DNA from 2 places in the Maricaulis sp. CAU 1757 genome. Region 2 is predicted to be linked to the other one. Evidence: predicted binding sites of a transcription regulator. Region 2 holds the regulator's gene; the other holds the start of a gene.
What was found. Region 2 encodes LexA, which represses DNA repair genes until DNA is damaged. Its sites were predicted from a motif close to ATGTTCCNCTTGTGTTCC; they were not measured.
Positions count from the first base shown of each region.

Region 1: recA (recombinase RecA) is a predicted target of LexA. The motif match lies at 2,895-2,912, and genes of this name have one in related genera.

Region 1 covers NZ_JBTLRI010000001.1:68,548-73,079, reverse strand. The annotation lists gene ACXYMR_RS00375 (DUF5694 domain-containing protein) at 1-483, shown strand, start outside; gene ACXYMR_RS00370 (DUF7218 family protein) at 517-780, opposite strand; gene ACXYMR_RS00365 (hypothetical protein) at 940-1,077, shown strand; gene ACXYMR_RS00360 (mechanosensitive ion channel family protein) at 1,159-2,049, shown strand; gene ACXYMR_RS00355 (hypothetical protein) at 2,143-2,670, opposite strand; gene recA (recombinase RecA) at 2,982-4,058, shown strand.
Region 2 covers NZ_JBTLRI010000002.1:480,853-485,384, forward strand. The annotation lists gene ACXYMR_RS08570 (divergent polysaccharide deacetylase family protein) at 1-255, opposite strand, end outside; gene ACXYMR_RS08575 (anthranilate synthase component II) at 393-983, shown strand; gene trpD (anthranilate phosphoribosyltransferase) at 1,202-2,221, shown strand; gene trpC (indole-3-glycerol phosphate synthase TrpC) at 2,223-3,038, shown strand; gene lexA (transcriptional repressor LexA) at 3,156-3,863, shown strand; gene ACXYMR_RS08595 (ComEC/Rec2 family competence protein) at 3,885-4,532, opposite strand, start outside.

The DNA of each region.
Region 1 (4,532 bases), on a different contig from region 2:
GTGGATGCCGACCACCCCTTCCTTGCCTACGAGGACTTGCTGCTGGCCTATGGAGAATTGGCTGGCGGGGTCGACGATCCCCGACTGGTGCAGGTGGAAGCTGATCGCGCTGAGCTGGGACGTGGTTTCACGGCGGAGACCGAGAGGCGTCAGGCGGCCCACAGCGTCGGCGAGGTTCTGGCTTGGCTCAATAGTGATACTGCGCTCGACGCCAATGCGGATTTCTATCTGGCTCACCGGATCCGGCGTTGGGCGCCGGACGGGGGCGCGGCCGGTGCCTATACCGTGGGCAACTGGTACACGCGCAATATCCTGATCCTGCAAAATGTCCTGCGACTGGTGGAAGGCGGGCAGGACGAGCGCGTTCTGCTGGTCATTGGCCAGGGCCACGCGGCGATTCTTCGCGATCTGGTGGCGCAATCGCCCTGGCTTGAGCTGGTCGACCCGCTCTCCTATCTGCCGGCTGTCCCGGACGGGCCGTAGCGCTGGGGCCGGAGGACACGACCTCCCGGCCGCTCAGTGATTGCGCAGGGCCTTGATGAGCTCGTCCTTGTCCATGTCCGAGCGACCGTCGATGCCGATCTCCTGCGCGCGCTCGTACAGCTCGTCCTTGGTCCACTCGTCGTAGGGCGGCTGCTGGCCACCCTTCTTCGACGGGCTCTGGTCGTCATTGGCCTTGGCATTGGCGATGCGAGCGGCCTTCTCCTTGCTCATGCCGTCCTCGCGCAGGTCTTCATAGAGCTTGTCGTCCTTGATCGACGCGCCGTGGTCCTTGGTCATTGGGTTCTCCCTTGTCAGTCAGGATGGCAACGGGCGTGTCGGGAGAGGGGTTCCGTGCTGGCGGGGTGAGCCGATGACAAGGGCGGGACCGGGGAGGGCGGTATCCCGGTGGCGGGCCCCGGTGCGATCTGCGAGGATGGAGGCAATTGGAGATACCGGATGACTTGCAGATCGAAGCCGAACCTGACCGTGGCCATTGCCGCTGCCCTGGCCGTGCTCTTCCTTGGGGCTGTGAGCCAGTCTGACGGCGGCGCGGACATAGAAGCGCGCACGACGAGCCAGTCCTTGGTCAGATAGGCAGACGAACGGCAAGCATAGTCAGCACGCCGGAACCAAATCAGCGCTTGCCCATTATTTCCCTGAACTCAAGGGGAAATCATGAAATTCTTTGAACCGTTGACCGACCAGCTCCAGGCCATTTGGGTCGGATTCGTTCAGGCCTTGCCGCAGATTGGCCTGGCGCTCATTATCCTGGTCATAACCTGGGCCATTGCCGGCCAGTCGCGACGTCTGCTGAGCGCGCTCCTCAAATCGGCCAAGCTGCGCCGGTCTCTGCGCGACCTGCTGGAAACCCTGCTGTCGATCGGCATCTGGGTGTTCGGCATCCTCGTCGCCGCCACGATCCTCTTCCCGTCCCTGACGCCGGCCCAGCTGCTGGGCGCGCTGGGCATTGGCGGTATCGCGGTGGGGCTGGCTTTCAACGACATCTTCTCCAACTTCCTGGCCGGCGTGATGATCATGGTGCGCAAGCCGATGCGGGTCGGTGACGTGATCGAGGTCAATGGCGTGCGCGGCCGGGTCGAGGAGATCACCATCCGCGACACCTATCTGCGCGAACTGTCGAACGAACTCGTGTTGATGCCCAACTCCATGCTGTTCAACAATCCCGTCGAGATCATCACCGATCGTGACGAGGTGCGCCACGAACTGGTCGTCGGGGTCGGCTATGGCGAGGACGCGGCGGCGGCGCTGGACGTGATCAAGGAGGCGGTCGAGAGCGTCGACGGACTGTCTTCGGACCGCGAGGTCGAAGTCTATGCCCGGGCCTTCGGCGCCTCCTCGATCGACTACACCGTGCGCTGGTGGACCAGCTCGCAGCCGGTCGAGATGCACAAGACGCGCTCGGCCATCGTGCTGTCGGTCAAGGCGGCGCTCGACGAGGCCGGGATCGAGATTCCCTTCCCCTACCGCACGCTCACCTTCTCCGAGCCGCTGGTCGTCGACCGGCAGGACGGGGAGGGCGCCGAGGCCGGCCAGGAAGAGGGCTAGCCTGCCGGGACAAGTCTGGAGACCGATCGAAGACAGGGCGGGACCGCGCGGTCCCGCCCTGTCTCGTGTGCGTCAAGGCTGCGGGCGCGGGGGCTAGTGGCGACCCCAGCGGAACACGAAGTCCTTGTTGTTGTCGCCATTCTGGCTGGCATTGACATTGCCGCCATTGCCCAGCTGCAGGATCACCAGGTCGTTATTATTGCCGTTCTGGCTGGCCGTCGCGGTATGATTGTGACCGCGCTGGATGATGGCGAGGTTGTTGTTGTAGCCGGACTGGTCAGCGATGGCGGTGTTGTGCCGCCCGGACTGCGCCACGATGACGCCGCCATTGCCGCCCTGCTGCCACGCGCCGGCGGCATTGCCGTGCCCGTTCTGTTGGATGCGCATGCGCTGGGCATAGCCGTACTGGGCGCCGGATACGCTGTTGTCGCGGCCATGCTGCTCGACATCGGCGCGGTTGGCCTGCCAGGCGGCCCGTGCGCGGGCCAGGGCCTGGGCGCGCTCCAGATGGGTGGACGGGGCCTGCTCGCGGTACGGGGCGCGCGGCTGCGCCTCCGCCGTGGCGGCCAGGCCGAGGCCGGAGCCGGCGATGAGGCCGGCGGCGAGAATCAAACGCAGCATGACAGGTCTCCCTCGTAAGCAAGGCGGGAGCAGCTGTCCCGCTGGATGAGGCCACACTGCACGGCGGCGCTTGAGCGCAAGCTGAGCGGCGCATTCATCCTGCAGACAGGAAGCGGACGAGGCTTCCGGCCACGGGCGCCATTGGCGTTCCCGTTCAGCGCGTCGGTTACAAGTGTCTGCCGGACATCCACTTTCGTGCTTTGTTCCGTTTTGTTAACCATAAAATGTTCCGCTTGTGTTCCGGGAACAAAACTGGTACGTCATGGCCAGGTTGCCCGTACCTGAGGGGCGTGAAATAAGGAATGAGGGCTATGAGCAAGGGCGCGATACGACTCGTGAAAAACGACAAGAACATGGACAAGCAGAAGGCCATCGAGGCCGCGCTGGGCCAGATTGACAAGGCGTTCGGCAAGGGCTCGGTGATGAAGCTCGGCTCCCGTCCGAACATGGACATCGAATCGATCTCGACCGGTTCGCTCGGACTCGACATCGCGCTCGGCATTGGCGGCCTGCCCAAGGGGCGGATCATCGAGATCTACGGTCCGGAAAGCTCGGGCAAGACGACGCTCGCCCTGCACACCGTGGCCGAGGCCCAGAAGGCCGGCGGCGTGGCCGCCTTCGTCGACGCCGAGCACGCCCTCGACCCGGTCTATGCCGGCAAGCTGGGCGTCGACGTCAACGAGCTGCTGGTGTCCCAGCCGGATGCCGGTGAACAGGCCCTCGAGATCGCCGACACGCTGGTGCGCTCCGGCGCCATCGACGTACTGGTCATCGACTCGGTGGCCGCCCTGACGCCGCGCGCCGAGCTGGAAGGCGAGATGGGCGACAGCCTACCCGGCCTGCAGGCCCGCCTGATGAGCCAGGCGCTGCGCAAGCTGACCGGCTCGATCTCCAAGTCCAATTGCCTGGTCATCTTCATCAACCAGATCCGCATGAAGATCGGTGTCATGTTCGGTTCGCCGGAAACGACGACCGGTGGCAATGCGCTGAAATTCTATTCCTCGGTCCGTCTCGACATCCGCCGCATCGGCGCGATCAAGAACCGCGACGAGGTGATCGGCAACCAGACCCGCGTCAAGGTGGTCAAGAACAAGGTCGCTCCGCCCTTCCGCGAGGTCGAGTTCGACATTCTCTACGGCGAGGGCATCTCCAAGATGGGCGAACTCATCGATCTCGGCGTCAAGGGCGATGTGATCGAGAAGTCGGGCTCCTGGTATTCCTACAATTCGGAACGCATCGGCCAGGGCCGCGAGAATGCGCGCCGCTTCCTGCTCGACAATCCCGGCACGGCCGGCGAGATCGAAGCCAAGGTGCGCGCCAATGCCGGCCTGATCGCCAATGAGATGCTGACCGGCCCCGACGAAGACGACGAGGTCGCCGCCGGCTGATGTCGGCCAGGCCTGGCGTGACCAGGCCGGCAAGGCGGGCGATCTGCGCCTTGCGGGTCGCCTGTTATGCCCGGTGCTCACGGGCCCGGGCGGTCCGGAGGCTGACGACCGCCATCCTCGAATGGCGTCTTCCATCGGCTCCTTCGGAGGGGGCCTGAGGACGGGCCCTGACGACGGGCCCTGACGACGGGGTCTGCGGACGGACGCTGAGGATGGGCCCTCAAGACGGGGTCTGCGGACGGGTTCTCATGGGCCGACCTGCTTGACCGTACCGTATGCGGGCCGGGTCCCGAGCCGGCTGCAGAGTGAATGAGTGTGAGAAGCCGGGCTCCTGCGGGGCCCGGTTTTTCCTTGGTTGTCCGTGCGGTCCAGGCCACCGAGACACGCCGCGCCAACGACGCGCCAACGACGCGCCTGCGCCGCGCCCGCGTCGCGCGGTCGCTTCAGCTGCGGGCGCTTCGCTGGGATCACTGC
Region 2 (4,532 bases):
TGCATCCGATCCCAAGGCAACGACCTGGTCGCCGGCCACTTCGAGCGGTGTCGGCAGGGCTTCGGTCTCAGTCGCTTCGACCGGCCCCAGGTGGCGCATCTGGGGCACTTCCACCACTCGACGCTCGGCGCTCTCACTGCCCCGATCAAACCCGCCTTGGCTGGACACCGAGAATACAACGCCGCCGACGATGTACGCCAACCCGACCAGCGCGCCGGCAAAGGCGGGCATGGCGGAGTGGACGGACCGAATCACGGGGCGACGAAAGGACTGCATGGGCCCAAGCACGCCCGACACCCGTTAAGCAGGCGTTAAGTACACGAACGCATTGGCGCGACGCTCGCTTGGCACTAGGTTCAGCCCCCTGCCCACGCATGCGTTTCGAGGCCTCCATGCTGCTGATCATCGATAATTACGACAGCTTCACCTTCAACCTGGTCCACTACTTCCAGGAATTGGGGGCCGAGACCCGGGTGATCCGCAATGACGCCATGAGCGCTGAAGACGCACTGGCACTGGCACCCACCGGCATCGTCCTGTCCCCCGGGCCATGCGATCCGGACCGCGCCGGCATTTGCCTGGACATCCTGCGACAGGCCCCGGCCAACCTGCCCATCCTGGGTGTCTGCCTTGGCCACCAGGCCATTGGCCAGGCCTATGGCGGCAAGGTCGTTTCGGCGCGAGACATCATGCACGGCAAGACCAGCCCGGTCGAACACAATGCCAGTGGCCTGTTTGCCGGCCTGCCCTCGCCGTTCAATGCCACGCGCTATCATTCGCTCGCAGTTTGCCGCGACCGGGTACCGGATGACCTCGCGGTCACGGCGCGCACCGCCGATGGTGAGATCATGGGCCTGTCGCACGTGTCGCGCCCTGTGCACGGGGTGCAGTTCCACCCGGAATCGATCGCCTCGGAACATGGTCACGCCCTGCTCGGCAATTTCCTCGCCATGACCGGCGCACCGACCCGCGCCGCGGCGTGAACTGCGCGGCTTGACCGCGAGTGATTGAAATCGCCCGGCCTGCAGGCTAAATCGCTGGTGTTCGCTTGTTTCAGCTCCTGGGCCCCTTGGTATGCCGCTAGATCTGCCGAAATCTCTGCCGATTGCAGCGCGCGTTCGATACCGGCGCCCGGACCATCGATGGCGTGGGCTCGACTAGCCTCGCCCTTTCGATTCCGCAGACAAGCAGAAGACAGGCAATGACCGCACTTGCCCGATGCCTGGCCGTCCTGAGCCAGAATCAGCACCCCAATTCCGAAGACCTGGCCGGCGCCTTCGACGCGCTCATGGATGGCGAAGCCGACGACATTTCGATTGCCGGACTGCTCATGGGTCTCGCTGCACTGGGAGAGCGTCCCCAAGACATCGTCGTCGGAGCGCGGGCCCTGCGTGCCCGCATGACTCGCATCAGCGCCCCGACCGGCGCCATCGACACGTGCGGAACCGGGGGCGACGGCAAGGGGGCCTACAATATCTCCACGGCTGCCGCCATCGTTGCCGCCGGCGCCGGCGCCGTGGTCGCCAAGCACGGCAATCGCGCCGCCTCGTCGAAGTCCGGCTCGTCAGATGTGTTGGCCGCCCTCGGCCTGCAACTCGACGGCCCCGCCAGCCGGGTCGAACAGGCGCTGCAGCAAACCGGTATCGGTTTCCTGTTTGCCCCCGCCCACCATTCCGCCGTGCGGCACGTGGCACCAGTGCGCAAGGCCCTGGGGGTGCGCACCATTTTCAACCTGCTGGGCCCGCTCGCCAACCCGGCCGGAGTGACTCGCCAATTGCTGGGCGTCTATGACAAGCGCTGGCTGGAGCCGATGGCCCATGCCCTCGACCTGCTGGGCTGCGAAAACGCCCTTGTCATGTGCGGTCGGGACGGGCTCGACGAGATCACCACCACGACCACCACCGATCTGGTCGAGCTTCGCCACGGCGAAATTCGCCGCTTTACCTTCCACCCGGAGGAAGCCGGCATTGCGACGGCAAGCGAGGCCGACCTCAAGGGCGGCACGCCCGAGCACAATGCCGGAGCGATCCGTCTCATGCTCGACGGCAAGGCAGGCGCGTTCCGCGATATCGTCCTGGTCAATGCCGGCGCAGCACTGGTCGTGTCCGGTCACGCCGCGACGATCCCGCAAGGCGTGGAGCTCGCGGGTCAAGCCATCGACAGTGGCCGCGCCCGCGACGTGCTGGCCCGCCTGATCGCCATCACGAATGGAGAGGCCTGAGATGACGGCATCGACACCCGACACGCTGGCCCGCATCGAGCAATACAAGCGCGAGCACATTGAAGCGTGCAAAGCCCGACGCAGCGAGCCTGAACTGGCCGCCCGTGCCAATGACATGGTGGCCCCGCGCGGCTTCCACCGGGCGCTCGGCCATGCGCATCGCTCCGGCCAGTTGGGCCTCATTGCCGAGATCAAGAAAGCCAGCCCGTCAAAGGGCCTGATCCGCGCCGACTTCGACCCACCCGCCCTCGCCCGGGCCTATCAGGCAGGCGGCGCGCATTGCCTGTCCGTGCTTACCGACACGCCTAGCTTCCAGGGCGCCGACGCCTACCTCACGGCCGCCCACGACGCGGTCGACCTGCCAGCCCTGCGCAAAGACTTTCTCTATGATCCCTACCAGGTCACCGAAGCCCGCGCGCTCGGTGCCGACGCCATCCTGGTCATCCTGGCCGCCGTCGACGACGACACCGCCAGGCGCCTGATCGATGCCGCCGGGCGCTGGCGCATGGATGCGCTGGTCGAGGTGCACGACGAAGCCGAGATGGAGCGTGCCCTCGCCCTGTCCTCCCGGCTGATCGGGATCAACAACCGCGACCTGCGCTCCTTCGAGACCCGGCTTGAAACCTTCGAGCGCCTCGCCCCCATGGCCGGGCCGGATATCCTCCTGGTTGGCGAGAGCGGCATTACCGGTGCCGCCGACGCCCGCCGTCTGGAACGTGCGGGCGCCCGCGCCCTGCTGGTCGGTGAAAGCCTGATGCGTCAGGACGATGTGGAGGCTGCAACCCGCGCCCTTCTGGCCCCGCCTTCTGGTCATTGAAGGCCACCGGCAGGCGGCTTGACGCCGAAAAGGAACACTTATAGAACATACGAGCTATTCCCGGTTTGTTCCGCGCCTACTGCGCGGAACATGCCGCACGAAGTGAAGGGGCCCGACGTGCTGACGCGCAAGCAAAACGAACTTCTCCTGTTCATCCACAAACGGATTCGCGAGACGGGCGTTTCGCCGTCCTTTGACGAGATGAAGGGGGCCCTCAACCTGGCGTCCAAGTCCGGCGTGCACCGCCTCATCACCGCACTGGAAGAGCGCGGCTTCATCCGCCGTCTGGCCCACCGTGCCCGCGCCCTGGAAGTCATCAAACTGCCCGAGTCGGCGGCTGCCGCCCTGCCCCCGGAAGCCCAGGCTGGCGGCGCGGAGCTCGGTCCCAACGTCGTGCGTGCCAACTTCAACAAGTCTGCGGAACCGGAACCGCGCGACAGCACGGTGGAAGTACCGCTGCTCGGGCGCATCGCGGCCGGTGTCCCGATTTCCGCCATCCAGCATGAGACCGATCGTATCCCGGTGCCGTCCGACATGCTGTCCGGGGGCGAACACTTTGCCCTGACCGTCAAAGGTGATTCGATGATCGAGGCCGGCATCATGGATGGTGACACCGTGTTGATCCGGCGCTGCCAGTCTGCGGATAGCGGCGATATCGTGGTCGCCCTGGTCGATGACGAGGAAGCCACGCTCAAGCGGCTGCGCAAGAAAGGTGGCTCGATCGCCCTGGAGGCTGCCAATCCGGAATATGAAACCCGGATTTTCGGTCCCGACCGGGTCAAGGTGCAGGGCCAGCTGGTCGGCCTTATCCGCCGTTACCACTAGGCTTCTCTGACGCACCCTGTTTCAGGAGCGCTGCCAGGCACGCCCGTCTCCAGGCGGCCGGACGCGGCGTATGCGCGCCGGCTGCCCCTGCCCATCAAGCCAGACCAGGGCGGCACCGTGGCGGGCCAGATCCTCTCCGTCGAACATCAGCGCGTCGCAGCCACGCACGAGATGCGCCGGCACGACGAGCCGGGTGACGATAACGGTGCTGCGCCGGCAATCCTCTTCCAGCGCTTCGAAAGCGGCCGGCTGCGCAATCTCCAGCGGTCCGGCATGTGCCACGCAGCCCAGCTCATCACAGCGCCTCGGCATTGCCCCGGCCGGCTCACGCACCGCTTCACGCTCGAGAAAGACCCGCACGGCAAACCGGCCCCTCCGGCGGTCACTGACCTGCCACTCGCCGGCGGCATTGCGCGCCACCGCCACCGCACTCTCACTGACATAGAGGTCAGGCCCCGTCCGCGTCACCCAGCCCAACGCCACGACAGCCATCAGGCCAAGTCCCACCAGGCGGGCCCGCGCATCCCCGAGAACCAGCACCACAAAACCTGCCGCGTAGAGCACAAACACCCAGTCGGGGGCCGCCGCGACCGTCCGCAGCGCGCCTGGCCATGCGGCCACGGTGTGCGCCGCCCACAACACCAGAGCAATGCCCTGCCCCATCACCCA